One region of the Aeromonas aquatilis genome, then DNA from elsewhere that is predicted to be linked to it. Evidence: riboswitches for the same ligand, from Rfam matches in the RefSeq annotation. Region 1 holds a riboswitch; the other holds the start of a gene.
What was found. A riboswitch is a leader RNA that binds a small molecule or an ion and turns the genes downstream of it on or off. The one in region 1 is predicted to bind cyclic di-GMP.
Positions count from the first base shown of each region.

Region 2: another riboswitch for cyclic di-GMP. It lies ahead of ACW5W8_RS17645 (immunoglobulin-like domain-containing protein); the one in region 1 lies ahead of ACW5W8_RS08735 (glycosyl hydrolase family 18 protein).

Region 1 is NZ_JBSTYP010000017.1:54,060-61,750, forward strand. It holds gene ACW5W8_RS08725 (glycosyl hydrolase family 18 protein) at 1-1,738, shown strand, start outside; gene ACW5W8_RS08730 (sensor domain-containing diguanylate cyclase) at 1,869-3,032, opposite strand; cyclic di-GMP riboswitch class I at 3,420-3,507, shown strand; gene ACW5W8_RS08735 (glycosyl hydrolase family 18 protein) at 3,607-6,228, shown strand; gene ACW5W8_RS08740 (glycoside hydrolase family 19 protein) at 6,310-7,691, shown strand, end outside.
Region 2 is NZ_JBSTYP010000049.1:10,271-17,961, reverse strand. It holds gene prlC (oligopeptidase A) at 1-1,372, opposite strand, end outside; gene ACW5W8_RS17650 (hypothetical protein) at 1,541-1,774, shown strand; cyclic di-GMP riboswitch class I at 1,797-1,882, shown strand; gene ACW5W8_RS17645 (immunoglobulin-like domain-containing protein) at 1,937-4,129, shown strand; gene ACW5W8_RS17640 (YncE family protein) at 4,296-7,691, shown strand, end outside.

The DNA.
Region 1 (7,691 bases):
AACCAAGCGCGATGTGTTTGTCGGCTCGGTGAAAGAGTTCCTGCAGACCTGGAAATTCTTCGACGGTGTGGATATCGACTGGGAGTATCCGGGCGGACAGGGCGCCAACCCGAAACTGGGCAGCCCGAGCGATGGTGCCACCTATGTGACCCTGATGAAGGAGTTGCGCACCATGCTCGACGAGCTGGAGGCACAGACTGGCCGCAAGTATGAGCTCACCTCCGCCATCGGGGCCGGTTACGACAAGATTGAAGATGTGGATTATCGCGCCGCTCAGCAGTACATGAGCCATATCTTTATGATGACCTACGACTACAACGGTGGCTGGAGCAATACCGAGCTGGGCCATCAGACCAACCTCTACGCGGCGAGCTGGGATCCCAAGACCAAGTACACCACCGACAAGGCGGTCAACCTGATGCTGGCGCAAGGGGTTGAGCCTGGCAAGCTGGTGGTCGGTGCCGCCATGTATGGCCGTGGCTGGACCGGGGTAAGCGGTTATCAGGGCAACAACCCCTTCACCGGCAAGGCGACCGGCAAGGTGAAAGGCACCTGGGAGGACGGGGTGGTGGATTACCGCGACATCGTCAACAACCGGATGGGGGCGGGCTGGGAGAAGGGCTACGACGAGGTGGCCGAGGCGCCCTATCTGTTCAAGGCGGCGACCGGCGATCTCATCACCTATGACAACGAGCGCTCGGTCAAGGCCAAGGGGCAGTATGTGCTGGCCAACAAGCTCGGTGGCCTCTTTTCATGGGAGATCGATGCCGACAACGGCGACATCCTCAATGCCATGCATGAAGGGCTGGGCCACGGCGAGGGGACGACTCCACCAGCCAACAAGCCGCCATTGGCCAATGCCGGCAGTGACCTCAAGGTGACCGGCCCGACCGAGGTGACGCTGGACGGCTCCGCGTCCCACGACCCGGAAAATAGCGCTCTCAGTTATAGCTGGAAGCAGATCTCCGGGCCGCAGGTTGGCTTGCTTGATGCCACTCAGGCCAAAGCCCGCGTGGTGCTGGATGCAGTGACCGCCGATATCAATCTGGTGTTCGAGCTGACGGTGACTGATGACCAGCAGTTGAGTGCCAAGGATCAGGTGGTGGTCACCAACAAGGCGCCGCAGGCCAATCAGGCGCCGGTGGTGAGTGTACCTGCCACGGCCTCTGTGGAGGCGGGCAAGCAGGTGACCATCAAGGCGACCGCCTCCGATCCGAACGGTGATCCGTTGACTTATCAGTGGAGCGTGCCGGCAGGCATCACCGCAACGGGTCAGAACAGCGCCACCCTGGTGGTGACTGGCCCGAACGTCACCATCGACACCGGCTATGACCTGAGCGTCACTGTCTCCGACGGTGGGCTGGATGCCAGTGCGGCAACCCGTCTGACGGTTAAACCGGCCAGCAGTGGCGGTGGTTGCACGGCGACTGATCCGGATGCGGCCAACTGGCCTGCCTGGCAGGCCAGCAAGGTTTACAACGGCGGCGACAAGGTGAGCCACAACCAGCTGGTATGGCAGGCCAATTACTGGACTCAGGGCAACGAGCCAAGTCGTTCCGCGGGCCAGTGGTTACTGGTGAGCAAGGTGCAACTGGGGTGGGATGCCAATGTCGCCTACAACGGCGGCGAGCTCACTACCTATAATGGCCGTCAGTGGAAAGCCCAGTACTGGACCAAGGGTGATGAGCCTGGCAAGGCAGCGGTCTGGCAGGATGTGGGGGCAGCCAGTTGTAAATAAGCGTTGAATGGTCGCGGGGCATGCCAGTCATGCCCCGTTTTTTCTCCCCGCTTCGCCACATTCTGGCGGGTCTGCCAATCGGTTTCCCCACCCAGCTTCTCTTTTGTGTCTGCAAAGCAGCCCTTCCGGGCTAGTGATTAATGCTCTCCCCGATAGCTGGCATCTGTGCCGCCCGCAGCTCTTTGTGGTGCCGCTTGTGTTGGTACATGTCGGCATCGGCTCTGGCAAACGCGGCGGCAAAGTCGCCGCGATAGGGGGCCATCCCCATACTGCACGAGATAGTGGGGGAGGCGCTGGCCAGCATGGTGGTCAGCCTGGCCATCGCCTGTTGCAGCTCGGTCGGTGTCAGAGTGGTGAGCAGCACAAACTCATCCCCGCCGAAGCGGGCGGCAATCACCCCCTGATCGAAGTGCTGGCGTATGCCGTCTGCGATAAGGCGCAGGGCCTGATCACCCGCCAAATGGCCACTGCTGTCATTGAGCTGTTTGAGATTATCCATGTCGATCAGCAGCAGGGTGCCTTCCGGCTGCCCCTGCAGAGCGAGTTCGAATTGCTGGCGATTGGCGAGCCCGGTCAGCTGGTCGGTATTGGCCAGCTGATAGATGCGGCGGGACTGCTGATAGATGGTGATGGCGTGGCGAATATCCCGCGCCAGGATCGCCATCAGGTGGCTGTCGTAGCGGGTAAAGGCATTACGTTTGCTGCTGTCCATATTGATCATGCCGTAGAGCTGGCCATCGATATGGATCGGGGTCGCCAGCGTGGCCTGGATGGGCAGGTCGGTGCAGTTGACCAGCAACTCTCTGTCCTGTTCGGACAGGGGCATGGTGGCATTTATCTTCGACAGGTCGTTGATCAGCAGTGTTTTGTTGCAGCGCCCCTGAGTCAGCTTGTACTGAAAGGTGTGCTCCAGCGGCAGATTGATCCGCCGCAGTTTCACCAGATCCATGCCGATGGCCGCTTCATATCTCAACATACCTGTGCCCGGCAGCAGCTTGATCAGGCAGCCCATCTCGGCTCCCGGGATCAACATCACGGCTCGTCTGAGCAGATCCTCCAGAAAGGCCTCTTCGGTCTGGTATTGCGCCGAGTTGCGGGCCAGTTCGGCGGTGGTTTCGTTGATCTTGAGCGCCTCACTCAGATGCTGCCACTGGCGGTGCAGATGGTAGCGGTAGTGGCGATAGAGCCAGAAGGTGCAGATAAGGTAGCTCTGGACTAGCAAGGTGCTGGCAAGCGGTGCCCTTTGCCAGCCATTGAGGCTGTTGATAAGCCAGATCATTCCGGCCAGTGGCAATGCATAAATCGTCAAACGAACAAATTTGTCGTATCTGGATAACCGGGTGCGTGAAGGCAATTCGCTGGGCATGAAGATACCTGCTGGCCATGCAAAACGGCGATTATAAATTCATTAGTTACGATACAGATGGGTCTTTTGTCGGATATTGTTCTTACTCATTGATTTTTCTCAATTTGGTGTGATGTAGATCAAAAAAATGGTGTGAGGTATCTGGTTGGAGGTGATGAGATTAGGTCTGTATATCCGGCTGTTTTTTAAACATTAATTTCTTGAAAGTGGGTAATTGTCGGGGTTGGTAACTGGTGGGCTGGCAATGGTCCGATTTGCTTACTTATCAGAATTACCCTACAGTCAATCGGCGATTATTTATCGCCAGAAATAATGTTGTGACAAGGGCAAACCGATTGAAAAGTCGGGACGCAAAGCTTCCGGTCTAAGGGTCAAGACGACCTAGGATAGCGGGGCCACCACAGTAGAATGCAGGCTGCCTTTGCCAAGGGGGGGCCGTTTTTGTGTTACCTGTCGTGTTGCGTTGCCCTTTCGTTTTTCCAATAACGAAAAGGAAAGCAATATGCTAAGTCCAAAACCCGCACTGCTGGCCATGATGGTCGGTACCCTGCTCGCCTCCTCCGCCGCTTATGCGGCGGCTCCCGGCAAACCCGCCATCGGTTGGGGCCCCACCAAGTTTGCCATCGTCGAAGTCAGCCAGTCCGCGACTGCTTATAACGAGCTGGTCAAAGTGAAGGATGGCGCCGATGTGACCGTCACTTGGAATCTCTGGAACGGCGATATCGGCCAGAGTGCCAAGGTGCTGCTGGATGGCAAGGAAGTCTGGTCCGGTCCCTCTTCCGCCGCTGGCACCGCCACCTTCAAGGTGCACAAGGGGGGCCGCTATCAGATGCAGGTCGCGCTGTGCAACGGCGATGGTTGTACCCTGTCTGATGCCAAGGAGATCGTGGTCGCCGATACCGACGGCAGCCACCTCAAGCCGCTCAATGCGCCGTTACAGGAGAACCACAAGCCTTACGCCAACAAGTCAGGCAAGGTGGTGGGGACTTACTATGTGGAGTGGGGTGTCTATGGTCGCAAGTTCACTGTAGACAAGCTGCCGGCGCAGAACCTGACCCATATCCTCTATGGCTTCACCCCGATCTGTGGCGGGGATGGGCTCAATGACAGCCTCAAGGAGATCGAGAACGGCAACAGCTTCCAGGCGCTGCAACGGGCCTGTGCCGGTCGCGCCGATTTCAAGGTGGCGATCCATGATCCCTGGGCTGCGGTCCAGATGCCACAAAGCGGTCTGACCGCTCACGATGAACCCTACAAGGGCAACTTCGGTGCCCTGATGGCGCTCAAGCAGGCCCAGCCTGATCTCAAGATCCTCCCCTCCATCGGGGGCTGGACCCTCTCCGATCCCTTCTTCTTCATGGATGACAAGGCCAAGCGTGACGTGTTCGTCGCCTCGGTCAAAGAGTTCCTGCAGACCTGGAAATTCTTCGACGGCGTCGATATCGACTATGAATACCCGGGCGGCGACGGTGCCAACCCCAATCTGGGGGACAAGACCAAAGATGGTGAAACCTATGTGCTGATCATGAAGGATCTGCGCGCCATGCTCGACGAGCTGGAGGCCGAGACCGGTCGCACCTATCAGCTCACGTCAGCCATCGGGGCGGGTTACGACAAGATTGAGGATGTGGATTACAAGGCTGCCCAGCAGTACATGGATCACATCTTCGTGATGAGCTACGACTACAACGGTGCCTGGAGCAATACCTCCCTGGGTCATCAGGCCAACCTCTATCAGGCTACCAACGGCTCGGCCAACAAGCGCTACAACACTGATGCCGCGGTACAGCAGCTGCTAGCGCAGGGGGTCGATTCCGAGAAGCTGGTGATCGGTGCCGCCGCCTACGGTCGCGGCTGGAAAGGGGTGAGCGGATATCAGGGCAATGATCCCTTCACCGGCACCGCCACCGGCAAGATCAAGGGCACCTGGGAAGATGGCGTGCTGGACTATCGCCACATCGTCAACAGCCATATGGGCGCAGGCTGGGAGTACAACTACGACGAGACCGCCGAAGCGGCCACCCTGTTCAAGCCCTCCACCGGTGAGCTGATCACCTATGACGATGAGCGCTCGGTCAAGGCGAAAGGCCAATATGTGCTGGCCAACAAGCTGGGCGGGCTCTTCTCCTGGGAGATCGATGCCGACAATGGCGACATCCTTAACGCCATGCATGAAGGTCTCGGCCACGGTGAAGGGGTTACCCCACCAGCCAACAAGCCGCCGGTTGCCAATGCGGGCAGCGATGTGGCGGTGACCGGCCCGGCTACTCAGACGCTGGATGGATCAGCCTCCCACGATCCGGAAAAAGGCTCCCTGACCTACAGCTGGAAGCAGGTCTCCGGCCCGCAGGCCGCTCTGCTTGATGCCACTCAGGCCAAGGCCCGGGTTGTACTCGATGCAGTGTCCGCCGACATCAATCTGGTGTTCGAGCTGACGGTGACCGATGACCATCAACTGAGCGCCAAGGATCAGGTGGTGGTGACCAACAAGGCGCCGCAACCCAACCTGCCTCCGGTGGTCACTCTGCCCGCCAGTGTCAAGGTGGAAGAGGGCAAGCAGGTGACCATCACCGCCAAGGCATCCGACCCTAACGACGACGAGCTGATCTATCAATGGCAAGTGCCTGCCGGCATCACTGCCACCGGTCAGAACAGCGATACCCTGGTGGTCACCGGTCCGGCAGTGGATGTCGAAACCGGTTATGACCTCTCGGTGACCGTCTCTGATGGTTCCCTCGACGCCAGCGCGGCAACCCGTCTCACCGTTACCCCGATCAATGAAGGGGGCGAAGGTGGTGACAGTTGCGTCACTACCGATCCGGATGCCGCTAACGTCCCCGCATGGCAGGCCAGCAAGGTCTACAACGGCGGTGACAAGGTGAGCCACAACCAGTTGGTATGGCGTGCCAAGTACTGGACTCAGGGCAATGAGCCGAGCCGCACAGCCGATCAGTGGGCGCTGGAGAGCCAGGTTGAACTGGGCTGGAATGCTGCCGTTGCTTACCAGGGCGGGGCGCTGACCAACCACAACGGTCGTCAGTGGAAGGCCAAGTGGTGGACTCAGGGCAATGAGCCGGGCAAACACGACGTCTGGCAGGATGTCGGGGCGGCAAGCTGCCGTTAAGCAACACTCACTATGATGGCGGCGGGGTCTGATGAGACCCCGCCTTTTCCTGCTGAACACCTTAGTCAGAGAGCAACAATAATGAAAAAAAATCGCATTACCCTGCTGCTGGCCAGCCTGATGCTGAGCGGCCACCTGTGGGCGGCCGAGGCATACGACATCAACAAATCCTATCCGGGCGGCAGCCAGGTCAATTACAACGGCCAGGTTTTCGAGGCCAAGTGGTGGGTTAACCCGGGGCAAACGCCCGGCATGGCAGTCGCCAACGAGTGGGATACCCCGTGGAAGCTGATTGGTGAAGGGGAAGTGACCCCGCCGGACAATGGCGACGGCGATGACAAGCCCACTCCACCAACCCCGACCCCGCCGGATAATGGCACCACCCCTGTCTATATGAGTCAGGCCGAGCTGGATGCCAAAGAAAAAGCGCTGACCGACTTCCCGGCGATGGAATCTGTTAAGGCCTCCATCGCTACCCGCGACAATCTGGTCGTGGAAGCGGTGCAACCGGGCCGTGCAGACAACCCGGATAACGTCAAGTTGGTCGAAAGCCTGCTGAGCGAGAGCCAGTTCAACTACCTGTTCCCGCTGCGCGCCCCCGAGTACACCTATCGTGGCCTGCTGCAGGCGGCGGCCAAGTTCCCAGCTCTGTGCAGCAACTACAGCGATGGTCGCGATGCCGAAGCCATCTGCCGCAAGACCCTGGCGACCATGTTTGCCCACTTCGCCCAGGAGACCGGCGGCCACGAGAGCTGGCGTCCGGAGGCCGAGTGGCGTCAGGCGCTGGTCTATGTCCGTGAAATGGGTTGGACCGAAGCGATGCGTGGCGGTTACAACGCCGAGTGCAGCCCGGATGTCTGGCAGGGCCAGCAGTGGCCATGCGGCACCTTCGACAATGGCGAGTTCAAGAGCTATTTCGGCCGTGGCGCCAAGCAGCTCTCCTACAACTACAACTACGGCCCCTTCTCCGAGGCGATGTTCGGCACGGTGCGTACCCTGCTTGACAAGCCGGAGCTGGTGGCCGACAGCTGGCTCAACCTCGCCAGCGCGGTGTTCTTCTACACCTATCCGCAGCCGCCAAAGCCCTCCATGCTGCATGTCATCGACGGCACCTGGCAGCCGAACGAGCACGACAAGCAAAATGGTCTGGTGCCGGGCTTCGGGGTCACAACCCAGATCATCAACGGCGGGGTGGAGTGTGGCGGCAGTGCCGAACACGCGCAGTCCCAGAACCGCATCAACTACTACCGCGAGTTTGCCAACTACCTGGCTGTGCCGGTGCCTGCCGATGAAGTGCTCGGCTGTAAAGGCATGAAGTATTTTGATAATCAGGGATCCGGTGCGCTGCCTATCTATTGGGAACAGGACTGGAGCTATGTGGCCGAGAACCCCAACGGTGGCAAGAGCTATGCGTGTAAGCTGGTGGGTTACCAGACCCGCTTCAGCGCCTTCAAAGAGGGGGA
Region 2 (7,691 bases), on a different contig from region 1:
GTGCAGGCTTGCCATCCACCGGGCCGTTGAAGTTGCAGGTCAGGTAGGCCACCGGCTTTTGCAGTGAACCATCCTGACGGTAGCGACGACCCAGACAGACATCCATCCAGGCCCCGCCCTGCTTGTGCTCGCGGGCGTAGAGGTCGAGGTAGAAGCTGCCGCGCAGCTCTTCGTCGGCATCGAAGATGTCGTAGAAGCGCACGTCCGGGTGCCAGGTGTCGATACCGAGACGCTCGCGCACCTTCATGCCGAACACCCGCTTCACCACTTCGAACAGCCCCTTCACCACCTTGCTGGCGGGGAAGTAGGGGCGCAGCTGCTCATCGGAGATGGAGAACTTGTGCTGCTTGAGCTTCTCGGCGTAGTAGGCGAGATCCCAGGCTGCCAGCTCGCTCTGACCATGCTGCTCGGCGGCGAAGGCGCGGATCTCCTCCAGCTCGGCCTTGCCTTGTGGCAGGGATTTGGCCGCCAGATCGGTGAGGAAGCTCACCACCTGTTCGGTCTTGTCCGCCATCTTGGTGGCCAGGGAGAGCTCGGCATAGTTGGCAAAGCCCAGCAGCTGGGCCAGTTCGCGGCGCAGGGTGAGCAGCTCGCTCATGATGGCGGAGTTGTCCCACTTGCCCGCATTGGGGCCCTGATCGGAGGCGCGAGTGGTAAAGGCTTCGTACATCTCGGCCCGCAGCTCGCGGTTGTCGGCATACATCATCACCGGCAGATAAGAGGGGATATCAAGAGTGAACAGCCACCCCTCTTTGCCTTTAAGTTCAGCCATCTGACGGGCAGCGGCACGCACGCTGTCGGGCAGACCGGCCAGTTCGGCTTCATCGACCACCAGCTTGTGCCAGCCCTGGGTGGCATCCAGCACGTTGTTGCTGAAACGGGAGGCCAGCTCGGAGAGGCGGGCCTGAATTTCACCGTAGCGCTGCTGCGCCTCGGCAGGCAGACCGATGCCGGAGAGGCGGAAGTCACGCAGGGTATTCTGGATCTCCTTGCGCTGGGCGCCGCTCAGCAGCGGGAAATCATCGCTCTGGAAGAGGGCCAGATAGGCCTGATAGAGCCCTTCATGCTGACCGACATAGGTCTGGAATTCAGAGAGCAGCGGCAGGCAGGCGTCATGGGCCTCGCGCAGCGCTTCGCTGTTGAGTACGGAGTTGAGGTGGCTGACCGGTGACCAGATCCGTGACAGACGGTCATTTACCTCTTCCAGCGGGGCAATCAGGCTGTCCCAGGTATGGGGATCACGCTGGGCCAGCACATCGCTGATCTTCTGCTTGCAGTCAACAATCGCCTGAATCACGGCAGGCTGAACCTGCTCCGACTTGATCTGGCTGAAAGGGGGCAGCGAATCCATTGTCAGCAAAGGGTTATTCATCCCGGTTACCTCTTGTTTGGTCTTGAACAGACCGCTTTAGCAGCTCTGTATGGCTTTCTAACATGTGGCCAAGCCACGCAATAATCAAGCGGGAATCCACCTCTCGGCACTGTTTTCCCCTCTTTGTGAGCTCAAACACCTCTCTGCCAGATACTGGACGGCAACAGCATGAATAATCGGTACTTTTTTGCTCTTTTTGCGGCTTTTTCAACTCTCGAACCACAAGGGAGCAGACCAAATCCAATCGACAAAAGAGTAGGTGACAGCGGCCTATCACCGGCCCTTTCCATGCTTGGAAAACAACCAATTAACAAGTTAATAACCAAAACAAATCATACACATACGTTGATTAATTTATTTTTAAGTGCGTATCATAAGCAGCCTGTTACTCAGGTCACTTGATTCTCTGTGCTGCACAGAAATCGGGTGAAAAAGGCAAAGTGACCCGAAAGGGCGCGACGCAAAGCCACCGGTCTAAGGGAAAACACCTATGACAGCGGGGCTGCCCCCGGGAGCGTTCGGCCATAGCTGTACGCTCCGTTTGTACTGTATGGAGATATCAAGATGAACAAATTGAAGTTATCCCTGCTGGGCTGTCTGCTCGGCATGGGCGCCCCCATGGCATATGCCGCCAGTGCTGGTCAGGCGATGGTCAACCCCCAGTCCGGCGTTGTGGTCGGCTACTGGCACAACTGGTGTGACGGTTCGGGCTACAAGGGCGGTATCGCCCCCTGCGTCAAGCTCGATCAGGTCAACCCGCAATACAACGTGGTCGATGTCTCCTTCATGAAGGTCTATGGCAGCGATCCCATCCCCACCTTCAAACTCGACCCGGCTATCGGCATGAGCGAAAGCCAGTTTATCGAGCAGATCGCCGAGCTGAACCGTCAGGGCCGTGCCGTGCTGCTGGCGCTGGGCGGTGCCGATGCACACATCGAGCTGCGCAAAGGTCAGGAACAGGCCTTTGCCGACGAGATCATCCGTCTGGTGGAGACCTATGGCTTCGACGGGCTGGATATCGATCTGGAACAGGCCGCCATCACTGCCGCCGACAACCAGACCGTGATCCCGGCGGCCCTGCGTCTGGTCAAGGATCACTACCGCGCCCAGGGGAAAAACTTCCTCATCACCATGGCGCCGGAGTTCCCCTATCTGACCCAGACTGGCGCCTACATCCCCTATATCCGCAATCTGGAAGGGTACTACGACTGGATCAACCCCCAGTTCTACAACCAGGGTGGCGACGGTATCTACATCGATGGCATCGGCTGGATTGCCCAGAATAACGATGCCCTGAAAGAAGAGTTCATCTACTACATGGCGGATTCACTGAGCAACGGAACCCGCGGCTTCTACAAGATCCCCCATGACAAGCTGGTGTTCGGCATTCCGACCAACATCGACGCCGCCGCCACCGGCTATGTGCAGGATCCGCAGAAGCTCTACAACGCCTTCAACCGCCTGAAGAGTGAGGGGCAACCACTGCGCGGCGTGATGACCTGGTCCATCAACTGGGACATGGGCCGCAACGCCGCCGGTCAGTCCTACAACGAATCCTTCATCAAGAGCTACGGCCCCTTCATCCACGATCAGGAGATCACTCCGCCGGACGAGAACGGCAAGCCGGTGTTTAGCGGCCTGAGCGATACCCGCATCAAGCAGGGCACCGCCTTTGATCCGCAGGCCGGGGTCAGCGCCAGCGACAAGGAAGATGGTGATCTGACAGACCAGATCCTGGTGGATGGAAATGTCGATACCCAACGCATCGGACTCTACCCCCTCATCTACAAGGTGAGCGATCGCGACAACAACGTTACCGAGCAGGTACGCACCATCGAGGTCTACAGCATGAAGCCGGTATTCAGCGGCGTCACCGACACCACGCTGGAGCTGGGCACCCCTTTCGATCCGATGGCCGGAGTCAACGCCCACGATGAAGAAGATGGCGATCTGACCCGCGAGATTAAGGTCAGCGGCAGCGTCGATAGCAGCAAGGTCGGCCGCTACACCCTCACCTATCAGGTGAGCGACAGCGCCGGTCAGCAGGTAACCCAGCAGCGCAACGTGACCGTCAGGGAGCAGGGCGCCGTCTGTGAAAACAGCTGGGATGCCAAAAAGACCTACGTGGGCGGCGACATCGTCAGCCACAACGGCAAGAACTGGCTGGCAGGCTGGTGGACCCAGAACGAAGAGCCGGGCACCACGGGTGACTGGGGCGTCTGGCGCGTACAGGGCGACAGCGACTGCGATGGTGGCGAGAAGCCGCCAGTGATCGGCAGCAGCGACTTCACTGTCAGCGCCATGGCGAGCGAGTACACCATAGTCAACGGTCAGGTCAGCATACGTTTCAACGTGACCACCGCCAACCCGGTGCAGATCACCGCGACTCTGGAGCAGAGCGGCCGCAGCCACGGTACCACCAGCAGCCAAGTGAACGGCACCAGCACCCTGGTACTGCAGGGAAGCAATGTCACCGATGGCAGCTACGACGTTGTGATCACCGGTCTGGCTGCCGGCCAGCAGCCGGTGGTGCAGCGCTTCCAAGTTGCGCTGACCGAAGAGAGCAGCGGCGGTGGCGATGGCGACTACCCGGCCTATGCCCCCAACACCGGCTATCAGGCCGGTGATCGGGTCAGCAATGCCGGTGGCAACTATGAGTGCAAACCCTGGCCTTATAGTGGCTGGTGTGGCGGCTCCAGCAGCCACTATGCGCCGGGTACCGGCAGCGCCTGGAGCGATGCCTGGACCAAGCTGTAATCCCATGGCCCCTTTCGGGGGGCCAACCACCCCGCACTATCTCGCCCACTGACATCACGCTCGGTGGGCGTCATGCGCTGACCCGGATGGGTTAGCGCTCCCCCTTTTACCTGCTTGCCAACCACCAAAAAAAACATCCAACAACCACCAAGATAAGGAAATCACCATGCCAAGAACCACCAAGCTTGCCACCCTGCTCGGTTTGCTGCTGTCGGCCCATGTCGTGGCTGATGAGCGCGAACAAGCCTATTTCAAACAAACCTATCAGGAGCACTACGAGCAGATGACGGCGCGCCTCGCCGCGCTGCATCAGAGTGCGGCTGACGAGCAGAACGTGATCATCAAGGATGGCAAGCGCCACCTTGCCATCAACGGCCTGCTCTACCCGCTGACAGCGGATAACCACATCCTGTTCGATCTGCCCAAACCCCACTTTTTCGATGAAACAGCCATCCGTAACGTCTTTGATTTCTTCGATAAGGAGTGGGAGCTGACCTGGTACGAAGGCGGGGTCGTGGCGGTCAACAAACGCTTTGGCAACTATGACTACGGCAACGGCTGTCTGCTGGAGTACTTCCCCCACGGCCAGATCCAGAATGGCGAACGCACCCGGGTGGTGATGGAGACCAGCTCCTGCAGCGTCAACTCGTTTGCCACCTCGCTGCAATATCTGGACAAAGGCGAGGAGCTGACGGCCGACCAGCTGGGGCTGGACGCCAGCCTGATTACGGCGGTCGAGCGCTATCAGGATCGGCTCTATGTCAGCCAGAACGGCAATCCGGGCCATGTGGCCATTATCGATATCCCAAGCCGCCAGCAGATTGGCGAGATCCGCGGCACCGCAACCGGCAGTGCCACGGCCTACAACCAGGTCAGCGAACTGTTTGTCCGCAATAACCTGCTCTACGTGGTCTCGCGCTACTCGCACCGGGTCGATATCTTCGATCTGGCCGATGAACATCGCCATGTCACCACCCTGGGAACCGGTCGGGATTCCGGCAGCAACAGCCTGCACCGCGCCCAGGCCGTCTTTGCCAATCAGGACTATGTGCTGGTGGCCGATGCGCTGAGCGAGATCAAGGTCTACCGCCAGCAGGATGTAACGCCGCAAAACAGCCTAAAAGCCCCGATCGCCGGTCGACTCGCCTTTGAAGGAAAATACAGCCACCGTCTGGTGCAACTCCATCAGGTGGGTGACTATCTGCTGGCCCATACCGCTGGCAAAAACTACTACATCTATGACCTGCGCAAACTGGCTGATGCCATCGCCAGCAACACCCCGCTGGCGCCTGAGCAGGTGATCGCCGACAGCAATCTGCAAAAAATCGACATGGATGGCGATCGGCTGGTGGTGAACTTCAAGGACCGCATCGAGTGGCATGATGCCGATACCCTGATCGCCAACGACTTTCAGTTCAAGAACCCGACCTTTACTGTTCGGGAGATCAACCAGCAGCCTGTGGCGGCGCTGAAAGATCTCCAGCTGGCGGGCTCGGCGCTTGTCACCGCCAACGCGCGCGGCCTGGGTTTCAACCAGCTGCTGAGTAAGGAGATCAGCTTCACAGCCGACGAGCAGTTGCCGGCTCGCCCGCTGATCTTCGATCAGCTGATGCCAACCGCCGTCAGCTACATTCTGGGCAATGACGAACCCTACGAGGTGCTGATCGATCGCGCCCAGCGTTCGGTCAACATCAATTCGCTGGTCAAGACCGAGCTGCTTGATAACGACACGGTGCGCATCACCAACTATGCCGCCAGAGAGCTGCATGACATCAATATCGAGTCACGCCTGAACGGTATCAACAAGTGGCTGATCCTGGGCCAGCTCGATCGCCTGCCCGCCTATGCCCAAATCACCCTGCCACTAAGCGCCTTTGGCGAGCAGGGACGCTTCAACAGCGCCAGCCGCGATGGTGTGTTTGATCTCAACAACCTGCTCGACAACAGCATCAATCTGCCCGCCCAGTTCGAGCACAGGTTCAGTTCCAACTCGGATCCGTTTGCCCAGAAGCTGGCACGCCTCAAGCCAAGCTGGAACGTGCGTTTCGCCACCAACACCAGCGGCTCCTGGCGCCCCATCAATGCCCTCTACGCCCGCGAATGGCTGATCATCGCCACCAACCTGGCCTACATGGTCTCGACCGAGGAGTTCAAACACGTCTGGTACAACTTCAAGGCGGTGAACGGTTACGAGATGTTCGGCAATGGCGGCAACAGCTATGTGCCGAACGGGATCTTTACGGCGGCCGATTATGACTACTACTACCACAGCCTGATGAAGCGCCCCACCCTCAACCTGGGGATCACTGCCATGGGTGGTGGTCTGGGGGGAGGCGGTATCACCGGGGTCGATACCTTTAACTTTGTCAGCCACTACTACGGCAGCTGGGGCATCATTGCCCACGAATTTGGCCACGGCTTCGATGGGAAGTCCTACAGCCATGAGAGCGCGTTTGCCCGTGGCAGCCACGGCTGGCATCCGCTGATGACGGGTATGGCCAACTACCATATCCGCAAGGGCGACCTGCCCTATCTGGATGATGACCTCAACGGCTTCCACAAGCCGGAAAATGACATCTATCGCTACAACTCGGTCAGCCAGGGGGCTCGCAAGCACCGCGCTGACAGCCACATGTACTATACCGACCACTACTTCATGCAATTCTCCACCATGCCGCAAGGCTGGGTAGCCAACGGCAGCGACTTCAGTGCCGGGCAGCTGGCGGCCCTGAACAATCAGGAGCGACTGCTGATGGGCTGGATCCCCAAGGAGTCGGAGAAAGGCAATCTCTGCCGGTTCACCTTCCAGGATGGCGAGCAGTACTACGGCTACGTCGAACAGCGGGCTGATGGTCTGCTCTGTGATGCCGGCTCCCTGATCCGCTATCGTCAGCCCGATGGCCAGTTTGTGCCGCTGGTCTCGGCCATCAACCAGTTTGACTGGCTGTCACTCCACCACAAGGGCAAGCTGGATCAGCCGGTGCTGCACCAGAATGGTCGCCCGCTCTGCTACAAGAATGTGGCGGGCTTTTACGGTATCGGCTTCGTCAATGACAACAACCAGTGCACCCAGTTGCCCAACGTCTATCAGACCAATGGCAAGCACTGGCTGACCAGCTCTGGCTGGACCGGTCTGACCTACCTGAGCGGAGACTTCATCCTGCCCACTACCGGTAGCAGCAGTGACTTCACCGTCACCGATCTGGCGTCCGAATATCTCATCGTCAACGGCGCGCTCGACTTCAGCCTGACGCTGACCGCCGCCAACCCGGTGACTGTCACCGCGACCCTGTTGCAGGATGGCTATCCGGTCGCCAGCGGCAGCGCCCTGATCGAGGGTCAGGGAACCCTGCAGTTGGCGCAATCGGGCCTGGCTGTCGGCAGTTATGAACTGTTGCTGGCAGGCATGGCAGAGGGGAGCAAGCAGGGCTTCGAGCGCCGCTTCACCCTGGCGTTGGTGGAGCAGGCACCGGGTGGTGACAGTGACGGTGGTAACGGCAGCTACCCGGCCTATGTTGCGGGCACCGCTTATCAGAGTGGCGAACGGGTCAGCAATGCCGGT